One region of the Staphylococcus arlettae genome, then DNA from elsewhere that is predicted to be linked to it. Evidence: predicted binding sites of a transcription regulator. Region 1 holds the regulator's gene; the other holds the start of a gene.
What was found. The regulator Rex, encoded in region 1, represses fermentation and respiration genes when NADH is low (regulators of the CRP and FNR family bind a similar motif). The targets are predictions, from matches to a motif close to TTGTGAAATATTTCACAA.
Positions count from the first base shown of each region.

Region 2: qoxA (cytochrome aa3 quinol oxidase subunit II) is a predicted target of Rex. The motif match lies at 1,656-1,673, and genes of this name have one in related genera.

Region 1 covers NZ_CP094803.1:905,564-913,411, forward strand. The annotation lists gene MUA37_RS04300 (ABC-F family ATP-binding cassette domain-containing protein) at 1-1,072, opposite strand, end outside; gene MUA37_RS04305 (redox-sensing transcriptional repressor Rex) at 1,230-1,871, shown strand; gene MUA37_RS04310 (YeeE/YedE family protein) at 2,298-3,392, shown strand; gene MUA37_RS04315 (sulfurtransferase TusA family protein) at 3,413-3,637, shown strand; gene MUA37_RS04320 (LacI family DNA-binding transcriptional regulator) at 4,016-4,975, shown strand; gene MUA37_RS04325 (sucrose-6-phosphate hydrolase) at 5,058-6,542, shown strand; gene MUA37_RS04330 (carbohydrate kinase family protein) at 6,539-7,501, shown strand; gene agrA (quorum-sensing response regulator AgrA) at 7,570-7,848, opposite strand, start outside.
Region 2 covers NZ_CP094803.1:1,875,194-1,883,041, forward strand. The annotation lists one part of gene MUA37_RS09185 (IS3 family transposase) at 1-182, opposite strand, end outside; one part of gene MUA37_RS09185 (IS3 family transposase) at 182-452, opposite strand; gene MUA37_RS09190 (DUF5011 domain-containing protein) at 1,260-1,577, shown strand; gene qoxA (cytochrome aa3 quinol oxidase subunit II) at 1,841-2,962, shown strand; gene qoxB (cytochrome aa3 quinol oxidase subunit I) at 2,962-4,950, shown strand; gene qoxC (cytochrome aa3 quinol oxidase subunit III) at 4,940-5,545, shown strand; gene qoxD (cytochrome aa3 quinol oxidase subunit IV) at 5,542-5,832, shown strand; gene rihC (ribonucleoside hydrolase RihC) at 6,000-6,908, shown strand; gene MUA37_RS09220 (serine hydrolase domain-containing protein) at 6,984-7,848, opposite strand, start outside.

The sequences.
Region 1 (7,848 bases):
CATGGTCTCCTTTAGTTACTTCCAAATCAATAGGTTGCGTAATGGGTTGTTCATAGCCAATGGTTAAATGCTTAATATGGAAAACATCATTGCCTGTATTACGGTCAAAATCAAATTGAATGTTAGCACTACGTGCATCAAGTAAGGGTTTATCAATACGTTCGATTTTTTCTAACATTTTACGACGACTTTTGGCCATTCCTGAAGTAGAGGCACGAGCAATATTTTTATCTACAAAAGTTTCGAGCTTTTTAATTTCAGCTTGTTGATTTTCATACTCTTGCATGCGTTTTTCATAATATTTATCACGTTGAGTGATAAATTGACCATAATTTCCGACGTAATGTTGCACGTCGCCTAACGCTACATCGTATATTTGTGTTACGATTTTATCTAAAAAGTAACGATCATGACTAATTATAATGATGGCGCCTTTAAAATAATTCAAATAACTTTCTAGCCATTGTGTTGTTTCCATATCTAGATGGTTAGTAGGCTCATCAAGTAATAATAAATCAGGATCTTCAAGAAGCATTTGAGCTAAAGAAAGACGTGTTTTTTGACCACCACTAAAATCATTGATAGGACGATTAAAATCCTCATCAGTAAAATGTAAACCATGTAGCACTGTTTTGATTTTACTTTCATATTGATAACCTTCTAATTGTTCAAATCTATTTGATAAATTTTCATATTTTTCAATATGTGCTTTATAGTCATCACTCTCATATTCAGTTGCATGTTGTGCCAACCAATGCGTTTCTTGTTGCATTTGTTGTTCAATTTCCATTACCTGTTTAAATGGTTTTGACATTTCCTCAAAAACTGTCTCATTTGTGTCTAGTGTCATTTGTTGTGTCAAATAGCCTAGTTTTAAATTTTTGATTTTGGAAATATGTCCAGAATCATAACCATCAACACCAGCAATTATTTTCATTAATGTAGATTTTCCCGCACCATTTCGTCCAACAATACCAATACGTTCACCTGTTTTTACTGCGAAATTTACATCATTGAAAATATCTTTTCCATCGAATGATTTTGACACATTGTTTAATTGTAATAATATCATTTGATTCGCACCTCTCTAATACTTTATATTCTACCGTATAACGGCTATTGAGAAAACAAGGATTGTTTATTTTTAAATATTTATCATGTATAATATTGTAGTAATTGTACATACAAAATTAAGGATATAATCCAAGTATTATTAGGGGGACAAGGTTTTGGCTAATCATAGCGATAGAATTCCTCGAGCGACGTTAAAACGTTTACCGTTATACTATAGATTTGTTAATACATTAAAGTCAAAAGGTATAGACAGGGTGAACTCTAAAACAATTAGCGAAGGATTAAATATCGATTCAGCGACGATTCGTAGAGACTTTTCGTATTTTGGAGAATTGGGTAAAAAAGGATATGGTTATAATATAGACAGCCTGTTGCATTTCTTTAAAAATGAGATAAGTAAAAATAATGAAATTAAAATTGCCATTGTAGGTGTAGGTAATTTAGGTAAAGCGTTATTGACGTATAATTTTTCTATACATGATGAAATGACCATTACAGAAGCTTTTGATATTCGTGATGAAATAGTGGGTCAACAAGTAGGTAATATTGTTGTTAAACATTTTGATGAGATGCAAGAGACATTACAAAATGAAGCTATCGATGTAGTGATTTTAACGACACCTGAAACAGTAGCCCAACGAGTCGCTGATCAACTTGTAGAAGCAGGTGTTAAAGGTATTTTAAACTTCACGCCAAATCGCGTTAGCACTCCGAATGATGTGCAAGTTCATCATATTGATTTAGGTATTGAACTACAATCATTACTATTCTTTATGAAAAATTATGGTAATAAATAACTGTTTTAAGAGACTGGGACAATATTGATTGTCCTAGTCTCTTTTCATTTTGGTAGTAGCTGACTGCATTGAAAATGCGCTTTAAATCAAGCTTTTTTCAACGCTAGTCATCCTTGCCAGGGTGGGACGACGAAATCATTTTTTCAAAATCGGATTTCTGTCCCACTCCATGTTTTAGTCGAAACCTTTTTCATATGGGCAGTAGCTGACTGCATTGAAAATGCGCTTCAAACCGAGCTTTTTTCAACGCTAGTCATCCTTGCCGGGGTGGGACGACGAAATCATTTTTTTCAAAATCAGATTTCTGTCCCACTCCCTTTATATTTTAGAGTTACAAAATTATTACAATTTGCGCAAACTATTGAAATTTATAGTGAAATTTTATATTATTAATCTTATTGACTTAATCGGAAAAGAGGAGATAAAGTGATTTGGTTAATTGTTAGTGGACTAATAGTAGGAGCATTATTAGGATTTGTAATGCAAAGAACACGCTTTTGTCTAGCCGGTGGCTTTAGAGATATGTATATACAAAAAAGTAATAAGATGTTTTATGCATTACTAATTGCTATTTCAATACAAAGTATTGGGCTACTTATTTTGACATCTACAGGAGTAGTCCAAATACCTGAATCAAGTTATCCAATTATAGGAACAATTATTGGTTCATTTATATTTGGAATTGGCATGGTATTGTCAGGTGGCTGTGCTACAGGTACTTGGTATCGTGCAGGTGAAGGATTGATAGGCAGTTGGATTGCCTTAGCATTATACGCTGTAACGGCAGCAGTAACTAAATTTGGTTTGTTATTACCTGTAATGAATGGCATTAACAAACCAACTACGGTTAGTACAAGTATGTCTCAAACAACAGGTATTCCAACTTGGGTTTGGGTAGTTTTATTAGTTGCAATTACTATCTTTTTTGTAGTGAAAACATTGCGTAAACCTAAATCAAAAGTAGCAGTACCAAAATTAAAACAAAAATTTACAGGTGTACGTTACTATCTATTTGAAAAGAAATACCATCCATTTATTGCAGCAATTGTTGTCGGATTGATTGCATTGCTAGCATGGCCTGTCAGTGAATCTACAGGACGTATGTATGGTTTAGGTATAACAACACCATCAGCTAACATTGTGCAATTTTTTATGACTGGTGATGTAAACCTGTTAGACTGGGGAGTGTTCCTAGTATTAGGTATTTTCTTTGGTTCGTATATCGCAGCTAAAGGTTCAAGAGAGTTTAAATGGAGACTACCAGATAAAAAAACCATTAGAAATAGTGTCATTGGGGGCGCTTGTATGGGATTTGGTGCGTCAGTAGCCGGTGGCTGTTCAATAGGGAATGGCTTAGTAGAAACTGCGACTATGTCATGGAAGGGCTGGATAGCACTAGCTTCTATGATTTTAGGTGCATGGTTTATGAGTTATTTCATCTTTATCAGACCAATGAAAAAAGCACAGCGAGCAACAACACAAAGTAATGCTCAAGTAACGACTCAAACTCAAACAACATAATTATTAAGGAGGATTGTTTTATGGTACATGAACTTGGAACAGTAGGAATGGTTTGTCCATTTCCATTAATTGAAGCTCAAAAGAAAATGGAAACATTAACAACTGGTGATGAATTGAAAATTGATTTTGATTGTACACAAGCAACAGAAGCATTGCCAAACTGGGCTGCTGAACAAGGTTATCCAGTAACAAACTATGAACAATTAGATGATGCTTCTTGGACAATTACAGTTCAAAAAGCATAATAATATAAGAGACTAGGACAAAATTGATTCGTCCTAGTCTCTTTTCATATTGGCAGTAGCTGACTGCATTGAAAATGCGCTTCAAACCAAGCTTGTTTCAATGCTAGTCATCCTTGCCAGGGTGGGATGACGAAATCATTTTTTTCAAAATCAAATTTCTGTCCCACTCTCTTTTTATTGGCATTAGTGCATTGCTAGCTTGAAGCAATTATATTTAAAATAGTTCTCCAAGGTAATGAAGTTGAAGAGAGTCTACATAAATACTTTAAAGGTTCTGTTCTATTTATAAATCGATGTATTTTTATATTTTAAGCGATTACAATATGATAAAATATAGTTTAAAGTGCAAATACAGTACATAAATGAAAGTGAGTAAATATGAAGAACATAGCAGATATTGCAAAAATTGCAGGTGTATCTAAAAGTACAGTATCTAGATATTTAAACAATGGTTCTGTGAGTAGAAAAACTAAAGAGAAATTAGATGCTATTATTCGACAATATGATTATCAACCCAATCAATTTGCTCAAAGTTTAAGAGCACATAAAACAAACATGATAGGTGCTATTATACCGAGAATGAATTCATATGCAGTAGATGAGACCATTAAAGGTGTGAAAAATTTATGTGATAGTTTGAATTATAGATTATTACTTAATTATACTAATTTAGATCCAGCATTAGAAATCGATGCATTAGAAACATTTTATCGCAGTAAGGTTGATGGCATTATCTTTATGGCTACTGATTTAACCGATAAACATTTAGAGGTCATTAATAAAATTAATGTCCCTGTCGTTATTGTAGGCCAACATTTTGAATCATTCCATTGCATTGTACACGATGATTACCATGCAGGATATCTTGTTGGTGATTTAATTGGTCAACGAGGTTATCGTCACATTAAGTATTTTAGTGTTACTGAACACGATACTGCTGTGGGAATAAAAAGAAAAAGTGGATTAATTGATGGTTTGAAGCAATACCATGTAACGCCTGATGTTACAACGACATCATTTAATTTTAATGAAGCCATGATTGACGTGCAATCTGAATTACATAAAGATCATTCTTACGATGTTATTATTGGCGCCACAGATGCTATTGGCCTTGCAGTTCATAAATTTTGCACTGAACATCAATTATCATTTGATCAGCGTATGATAGTTGGTTTTGGGGGCGATCCAATGACCCAATTAGTATCACCGGTGATTAATACTGTAATTTATCATTTTGAAGCCGCTGGTGAAGTAGCGATGTCTCAATTAGATAAACTCATAAAACAACAATCAGTTGAAGAAAAAATTCTTATAGATGTAGAACTTAGTTTTAAATAAAGTTATTAAATGGAACCGATACCACAAAAGGTGGTAAACGTGCTAAAATGAATATGTATTATGATGAGGAGGAATATTAACAATGAGTGAGTGGAGTCGAGAAGACCGTTATCAGCGATATGAAGATGTTTCACATGAAGAATTACATCAATTACAAGAGCAAGTCAGTGCTTCTAAATATAGACAAATATTCCATATTCAACCCCAAACAGGTTTATTGAATGATCCCAATGGTTTAATTTACTTTAATGGGATGTACTACTTATCTCATCAATGGTTTCCATTAGGTGCTGTACATGGATTAAAATATTGGTTCAACTTTACAAGTAAAGATTTAGTACATTTTGAACCTCAAGGTCCGATATTAAAACCAGATACTATCGCGGATAGCCATGGTGTGTATAGTGGTAGTGCCTTTGAATACAACCAACAACTTTATTACATGTATACCGGAAACCATCGTGATGATGAGTGGAATCGTCATTCAAGCCAAATGATTGCCAAAATGAATGAAGATGGTACTATAACAAAATTTCCAAAACCAGTTATAAGTCAGCCACCACAGGGTTATACTCAACACTTCAGAGATCCTAAAGTGTTTAAACACAATGAAAGTTATTATGCGATTATAGGTGCACAAAATGAAGTATTAAATGGTAGAGCATTAATCTATAAATCTAATGATATCGTCAATTGGGAACTTTTAGGTGACTTAACTACACAATTAACTGAGTTTGGTTATATGTGGGAATGTCCCGACTATTTTAATTTAGACGGTTTTGACATGTTACTTTTTTGCCCACAAGGTATTGAAGCACAAGGAGAAAAATTTAACAACATCTATCAATCAGGCTATATAATGGGTCAATTAGATTTGACTACTATGACGATGAATCATGGTGATTTTATTGAATTAGATCACGGATTTGATTTTTATGCACCACAAACATTTATAGATGAACACGGTCAACGTATTTTAATAGGTTGGATGGGCTTACCAGAGATCAATTATCCAACTGATGAAGACGGTTGGGCACATTGTTTTACACTACCTCGTGAATTGACAATTGAACAAGGTGAACTTAAGCAACGACCAATTAAAGCTTTACAGCAATTAAGATTTAATAAAGAAACGGCATTAGGTTATGCCAACAAATTCACAAGACAATTGCAACCATATGATGGGACTCAATACGAGTTAATAATTGATATTTTAGAAAATGAAGCAACAGAAATATATTTTGAATTACGCAAAAACAAAAATTGTAGTACTTTAATCAGTTATAATACGAAAACGCACAAACTTACTTTAGATCGTACTGACAGTGGTTTATTACCAGAGCCAGTTATGGGTACTACGCGCAGTACTTCGTTAGATACGCCTTTGCGTCAACTACAAATTTTTGTAGATACTTCTAGTATTGAAATTTTTTGTAATGATGGTGAACGAGTATTAACATCACGTATATTTCCAACAGAACAAGCAGATGGCATTAAAGTATCGACAGAATCGGGTCAAGTTTATCTGCAACTTACAAAATATGATTTGAAAGTAGGGGAACAATGAGAAAATTATATGCTATTGGAGAAGCGTTAATCGACTTTATACCGGGCACAACAGATACAAAATTAAAAGATGTTGAAACCTTTTCACGTCAAGTGGGAGGTGCACCTTGTAATGTTGCAAGTACAGTACAGAAGTTGGGCGGACATGCTGAAATGGTAACACAATTAGGCAATGATGCTTTTGGTGATATCATTGTTGAAACATTAGATGACATAGGTGTAGGGACTTCATTTATACGACGAACAGATGAAGCGAATACAGCATTAGCATTTGTGAGCTTAACTCAAGACGGAGAAAGAGAATTTTCTTTTTATCGTAAACCTTCAGCAGATATGTTATACAAATCTGAATATTTAACAGATCTTACAGTAACTGAGGAAGATATATTACATTTTTGCTCTGTTGATTTAGTACAAAGTGATATGAAAATCGCACATGAAACATTGATTAACCAATTTCATCAAGCAGGGGGGACAATAGTTTTTGACCCTAATGTTCGCTTGCCATTGTGGGATAGTGCAGAAGAATGTCAACAAGCTATTCGTCAATTTATACCACGTGCACACATTGTAAAAATTTCAGATGAAGAGTTAACTTTTATTACGGGATATACTGATGAACAAGCTGCACTTAAGTGGCTATTTCAAGGTAATGTAGAAGCGGTTATCTATACTAAAGGTGCAGCTGGTTCTGAAATACATTTAAAAGATGGTTCAGTACAAAGTCATGAAGGATTTGAAGTCACACCAATCGATACAACAGGTGCAGGAGATGCATTTATTGGTGCAGCAATTAGTAAGTTATTAACATATGATGCTAAAAATCTAGCAGATACTTTACAACAACATGGAGCGAGTATTTTGAAATTCAGTAATTTTGTAGCAGCACAAGTAACTACTAAATATGGTGCTATTGAGAGTATTCCAACTTTAACAGAAGTGGAAAAAGGACTTCAATAGTTGTTATTGGCAATTTAATCAACTTTAATTAAAAAAATGCTGGAACTTCATTGATGTTCCAGCATTTTTTATATTTTTTTTATATTTCGAACTGATGCATAGCAATATTCTTGATTATTGAAATAAACGATCCGTTCTTTAGAATCAATGGATTCAATATTATGTCGATTAACCACAAAGCTATTGTGACACCTGAAAAACCGCTCATCTAATTGACTGAGTTCTTTTAAGTTACCATAAAATTCAATTTGTCGATTGTCTAAATGCGCAATTAAACGGTGTGATTTTGATGAAGATTCAAAAAACATAATATCATCGTAACGTACATATACAGAATTACTACCGCG
Region 2 (7,848 bases), 970 kb from region 1:
AATAACCTTTTGAGTCACTTTATCTTTTTCCTTGTCCTTATGTTTCCATCTATAGTATGTCGATTGAGGTATTTCTAAAACATCGAGTATCATTTTGATTGAATACTTATGCTTGAATTGATCAACTAATTCTACAATTACTTTGGATACCACTTCCTTTCTAACTCCTTGTACTTTTTTAAAATATCTATTTCAATATCTTTTTTCTTATTATCTAACTTTAATTGTTCTACTTCTGATAATTCTTTCACGCCTTTGCCGTAAGTATATTGCTTGCCTCTTTGTTGATAAAATCTATAAGTTTCACCATTTCGATACCATCGCCACCAAGTTTTTACCTGTGTGCTATTTTTGATATTTAATGCTTCCATAATTTCTTTTACAGTATATCCAGCTTCTTTCATTTCAATCGTTTTATATTTTGTTTCTATTGAATAAGACATTATTTTCATAGAAAAAACACCTCCGTATGATTCATTTTAAATGAATTCAACGAAAGTGTTTTTATTTTATTCCCACTAATTGGGGTCAGTCCATAGTTCTCCTAAGGCTTGTTTATTTTTATCTATGGGGTATTTTTCACATTATATTATTGGCAGTGAATAGTGCCGACTCCTGTGGGAATTGCACTCGCCGAAGACTACAAGCTGAGGCAGTGCCCGCGGAAAACGTGCACAAAAAATAACTGCCAACAAAGTCGGAAACTTTGTCGAGATCCTCTTGTCATATTGTCAGTAAATAGACTATAAGTATTAGTTCTACTAAAGACTTTTCTATAATATTGGCTGGAAATTGTGCCGACTCCTGTGGGAATTGCACTCGCCGAAGACTACAGGCTGAGGTAGTGCCCGCGGAAAGCGTGCACAAAAAACTGCCAACAAAGTCGATAGTTTGTTGACACTCTGAAACAAAATTAATGTCCTCTTAGTTTTTTCAATACGTTTAACAGAAACAACTACTTAAATTCTGCTTTTTACTATTATATTACACAAATGATATTTAAAATAACCCCCGCCTTTCACATTTTAATTATTTTTACTATTGATATATATATTAACTTTAAAAATCACTTAATTGCACATGTCACAGCTAATAAAATACCATTGTTATGTTTTCATATTTACTAAATTTTAACGTTAACTTACAGTTAAATTTAAAATTTTTCACTATATTAGGACTATAGTACGATGTTCAAAACGATTAACTGCGTTATATTATGTTTAACTTGCAACAACTTATTTTCATACGGAGGTAGCGTTATGAATAAATTATTACAATCTTTATCAGCTATAGGTGTGTCAGCCACACTAGTGACACCTAATTTAAGTGCAGAAGCAACTGAAAATACTATTCCTGAAATCAAAGGTGCAACGGACACAATTGTCGAAAAAGGTAACGACTACAATGTGTTAAACGGTATTCGTGCTTATGATAAAGAAGATGGTGATCTTACAGACAAAATTACTGTAAACGGACATGTAGATACAAATAAATCAGGAAAGTACAAAATTGAATATCAAGTAGAAGATTCTAATGGAGCAGTAGATAAATCAACACGTTACATTGAAGTAAAATAATATACATAACTATGTTTAACCAACCCTAATTGATAACAGTTATCACTGTTGATCACTATATTTTTTAAATATGTCTAATTATGACACTTTTCACAAAATGTACACATAATTTTAACAAATCTTCCAACCCCCACCAGACGTTGTTTCTGTTGGGGTTGTTTTAATTTTACAATTTTTTTTTTGCTACAAACACTTGTAAATATCGCGTAATATCTTAAAATTGATGTTAAGCCCTACAATTGTAGTATTAGGAGGTCAAAAAAGTGTCAAAATTTAAGTCTTTGCTTCTACTCTTTGGCTCACTAATTTTACTTAGTGGTTGTTCAAACGTAGAAGTTTTAAACCCAAAAGGGCCAATGGCAAGTGATTCGAAGTTCTTGATTATCTATTCAATCATCTTCATGCTTGTTATTATGGCGGTAGTACTCATCATGTTCGCTTATTTCTTATTTAAATACCGCTTAAGAAATAATGATGAGTCAGGTAAAATGCATCACAATTCATTAATAGAGTTTATTTGGTTCGTTATTCCAGTCATCATTGTTATTGCATTAGCAATTCCAACGGTCAAATCGCTTTATCAATATGAAGCGAAACCAGAGAAAAAGGATGACCCAATAGTTATTTATGCAACTAGTGCCGGTTACAAATGGTTCTTCAGTTATCCTGAAGAAAAAATCGAAACAGTTAATCATTTAACTATTCCGAAAGATCGTCCTGTTGTCTTCAAACTTCAATCAATGGATATGATGACAAGTTTCTGGATTCCACAACTTGGTGGTCAGAAATATGCAATGACTGGCATGACAATGGATTGGACAATGACTGCAAGTGAAACAGGTACGTTCCGTGGACGTAACTCAAACTTCAATGGTGAAGGTTTCGCACGTCAAGTATTTGATGTTCATTCTGTAAGCCAATCAGACTTCAAGGATTGGGTTAAAGATGCTCAAAGTAAAAAAGTATTAGATCAAGATACTTTTGATAAGCAACTTTTACCTACTACTGAAAACAAAGAACTTACTTTCAGTGGTACTCATATGGCATTTGTCGATCCAGCAGCTGATCCTGAGTATATCTTCTATGCTTACGATCGCTATAATTACGTTCAAAAAGATCCAAACTTCAATACTGAAGAAGAACGTAAGAAAGATATTTTAGATGAACCGGATCAACCAAAACGTAAACCACAAATCTCAAATGCAAACTATGAGCGTCATGGAATGAAAGCCATGATCTTAGGCAACGACGAACCATATAATAATGAGTTCAAGGAAGAAGAATCTCATAATATGGATGAAATGGAAAAACTCAGCGAAGGAAGTAAAGATAATAAAGCTTCTGAGCTAGAGAAAAATGATCAGGAACATGGAGGTGGACATTAATGAATTTTCCATGGGATCAATTACTGGTACAAGGTAACTTCATGATAACAATGGCACAAATCGGTGCCCCATTCATGGTTATCGGTTTAATTGCAGTAATCACATATTTTAAATTGTGGAAATATCTATATAGAGAATGGTTCACATCTATCGACCATAAAAAGATTGGTGCGATGTACTTAATCTGTGCCGTATTAATGTTTATTCGTGGTGGTATTGATGCGTTATTAATGCGTACTCAATTAGCAATTCCAGATAACAAATTCTTGGAATCAAACCACTATAACGAAATCTTTAGTACACACGGCGTAATCATGATTATTTTCATGGCAATGCCTTTCATTTTTGGATTATGGAATGTGATTGTACCGTTACAAATCGGTGCACGCGATGTTGCATTCCCTATTCTTAACAACGTAAGTTTTTGGCTATTCTTCTCAGGTATGTTGTTATTCAACCTTTCATTTATCGTAGGTGGATCACCTGCAGCAGGTTGGACAAACTACGCACCGTTAGCTGGAGAATTTAGTCCAGGTCCAGGCGTCAATTATTACTTAATTGCAATTCAAATTTCTGGTATTGGTACATTAATGACGGGTATTAACTTCTTTGTTACTATCCTAAGATGTAAAACACCTACTATGAAATTTATGGAAATGCCTATGTTCACTGTGACTACATTTATCACAGCTTTAATTGTTATTTTGGCATTCCCTGTACTAACAGTTGCGTTAGCGCTGTTCACAACTGATAGAATCTTTGACACTGCATTCTTTACAGTTGCGGATGGTGGTATGCCAATGCTCTGGGCAAACTTCTTCTGGGTATGGGGGCACCCTGAGGTTTATATTGTTATTTTGCCAGCATTTGGTATTTATTCAGAAATTATACCTACTTTTGCACGTAAACGATTATTTGGACATCAAAGTATGGTTTGGGCAACAGCAGGTATCGCATTCTTAAGTTTCTTAGTTTGGGTTCACCATTTCTTTACAATGGGTAATGGTGCCTTAATCAACTCATTCTTCTCAATCACAACTATGTTGATTGGTATACCAACCGGCGTTAAATTATTTAACTGGTTGTTCACATTGTATCAAGGTCGAATTACATTTGAATCACCTATGTTATTCGCCTTAGCGTTCATTCCTAACTTCTTATTAGGAGGAGTTACAGGTATCATGCTAGCGATGGCCGCTGCTGACTACCAATATCACAATACGTATTTCTTAGTGGCACACTTCCACTATACGTTAGTTGCTGGTGTTGTGTTTGCTTGTCTCGGTGCACTGATATTCTGGTATCCTAAGATGGTTGGTTATAAATTGAACGAAACATTAAATAAATGGTGTTTCTGGTTCTTTATGATTGGCTTTAACGTATGTTTCTTACCACAATTCGTACTTGGTCTAGATGGTATGCCACGTCGTTTATACACTTATATGCCAGAAGATGGTTGGTGGATGTTAAACTTAATCTCAACTATCGGTGCAGTACTTATGGCAATTGGTTTCGCTTTCTTAGTATTAAGTATGGTTTACAGTCACTTCACTTCTCCAAGAGAAGCAACTGGCGATAACTGGAATGGTTTAGGTCGTACTTTAGAATGGGCTACAGCTTCTGCTATCCCTCCTAAATACAACTTTGCAATCACTCCAGATTGGAATGACTACGACACATTTGTAAACATGAAAGAACATGGTCGTCATTATTTAGACAACCATAATTACTCAGAAATCCATATGCCAAACAATACACCTGTTGGTTTCTGGATGGGTATCTTCTTTACAATTGGTGGATTCTTCTTAGTCTTTGAAACAATGTTACCGGCAATTTTATGTTTAATCGGTATCTTCGGTACTATGATTTATAGAAGTTTCCAAATTGATCACGGTTATCACATTCCTGTTTCTGAAGTAGAAGAAACAGAAGCTAGACTACGTGAAGCACGTAAAAAAGAAAGGGAGGCTGTAAGTCATGAGTCATGATGTAAATACAATTGATGCACGTTCGCATGAAGGTAATTTAAATAAACTTGGCTTTTGGATTTTCCTTACAGCTGAATTTTCACTTTTTGGTACGTTATTTGCAGCGTTATTAACATTGCAACATGGTGGCGACTACGGTGGTAAAATGACGACCGAATTGTTTGAATTACCATTAATATTAATAATGACTTTTGCGTTATTAATCAGCTCATATACTTGTGGTATCGCCATATACTATATGAGAAAAGAGAAACAAAAATTAATGATGATTTGGATGATTATCACTGTATTGCTAGGTGCAATCTTCGTAGGTTTTGAAATTTATGAGTTCGCACACTATGCACATGAAGGTGTTAATCCTACAATCGGTTCTTATTGGTCAAGTTTCTTTATTTTATTAGGTACGCACGGTGCCCACGTTTCACTAGGTATCGTCTGGATTATTTGTTTATTAATTCAAATAGGTATGCGTGGCTTAAATGAAGATAATGCACCTAAATTATTTATAGTTAGTTTATACTGGCACTTCTTAGATGTTGTATGGATCTTCATCTTTACTGCCGTATATATGATAGGGATGGTGTTTAGTGGATGAATACAATAGTTAAGCATACAGTAGGCTTTATCGCCTCAATCGTTTTGACCATATTAGCAGTTTTCGTGACACTTTACACATCAATGACTTTAAATGCAAAGATTACAATTATATTTGGCTTTGCTTTTATTCAAGCAGCAGTGCAGTTACTAATGTTCATGCATTTAACTGAAGGTAAAGACGGTAATCTTCAAGGTTTCAAAGTAATCTTCGCGATTATTATCACTTTAATTACTGTTATTGGTACTTACTGGGTAATGCAAGGTGGACATTCAAGTCACTTATAAGTGTCAAAAAAGACTTCTCTTCGGAGAAGTCTTTTTTTTATCTAATTATTACTTGTCTCCCCTATTATTATGAGCAATTGCCATTATTGTAATGGCTTGTATTAGTAATTTTACGTTAGTCCCTATTATAATGGTAATAGGTTTAAATTTTGAACGGAGGTTTATTTATGAAACACCCTATAATAATAGATACTGATCCAGGCATAGATGACGCAGCTGCTATCAGTATTGCCCTAAATCATCCTGATTTGGATGTTAAAATGTTGACCACTGTAAATGGGAATGTAGGCATTGAAAAAACAACAGCAAATGCATTGAAACTTACACAATTTTTTAATAGTAATGTTCCCGTACATCGAGGTGCATCACATCCTTTACTGTCTGACATATTCAGTGCCAGTAGTGTCCACGGCGAATCTGGAATGGATGGTTACGAGTTCCAAGAAGTAGACGCATCAACATTGTCTTCTCATAATGCAGTTGCAGCAATGTATGACCTACTTATCAATAGTAAAGAACCCATCACACTCATTCCGATTGGACCATTAACCAACATTGCTTTGTTATTAACTACATATCCCGAAGTGAAAACACAGATTAAAGAAATTATTTTAATGGGAGGTAGTGCTGGCCGTGGCAATGTCACTCCATTAGCAGAATTTAATATTTATTGCGACCCTGAAGCTGCTCATATTGTGTTTAATTCAGGATTACCTTTGACGATGGTCGGTTTAGATGTAGCACGTAGTTCGACTTTAATACATGCCAAATTAGAGAAACTGAAAAGTTTAAATGATACAGGACGTATGTTGCATCAATTATTTTCACATTATCGTGGAGATGATTTTGAATATGGTATTAACATTTATGATGCATATACCATTTTATATTTATTACATCCTGAACTTTTTCAAATTGTAGAAGCTCGCGTAGATATCGAAACAACTGGGGAATTAACTAGAGGGGCTACTGTTACAGATTTAAAATCTGCATATCCTAATTGCACTGTCGTTATGGGGATTGAAACAGACATTTTCGAAAAAATCTTCTTTGACGCTTTAACATATTGTAAGTAAAACTCACACAATCTCATAATGGTATCTGCTCATTCAGATAATATTTTAAGGCTGGAATAACATTATTCCAGCCTTTTAGTATGTCTTTCCTGTTTTATTATAATTGTGATTTTCCTGTTTTAAGTAATGCTTAAAAATATGTTTTAACATTGACTCATTAGTCAAATGGGGTTGTTCATAATTTGTACCCATGACAATGATATAGCGATCGTTAAAATATACTGTAAACACTTGGCTATAAAAACCGCCATTGATGCGATTTTTATCAGGGAAACTATAATAACCAAATCTATATGCTTTAGGATATCGAGAAGTCATGCTTTCTTTAATAAATGGTAATGTTTCAACAGCAGAAAATATTTTATTGTGTTGTAAATTTAAAATGAGCTGCGCCATATCATATGGAGCCATAAATAAATTACCTGCACCATAATATTGGTTTAGAAAGCGCGGTTGTTGTTTCACTGGTTTTTGATTAACTTGTTTATATCCGATTGCCATATTGTGTGCTAAATTATGATCATTGTAAAAAGCTGTAAATTTTAAATCATTTGGTTGCATTATCATTTGTTTAAATGCTTGTTCGTATGATTGGTGAGTAATCACCTCAATCAAATGTGCTAATACAATATAATTACCATCATTGTATTGTGGCTTTTTATAGAGTTTAGGATTAATACCTCTACGTTGTATTGCCTGTGTAGCTTCTTGAATTGACGTAACATGTTCAGAGGGCTGATATTTAAACAAACCACTTTGATGTAACATTAAATCATTGCTGTTTAATGGATAAATGGTTTGAAACCATGGTATATATTGTGTCAGCGAAGCCTCCATATTAATTTGCTTTGCAATAGCTAACTGTTTTAACATTAGCCCTGTTAAAAATTTTTGACTTGACCCGATTAAATACATCGTATTAGCGTCATTAGGTTGTAAT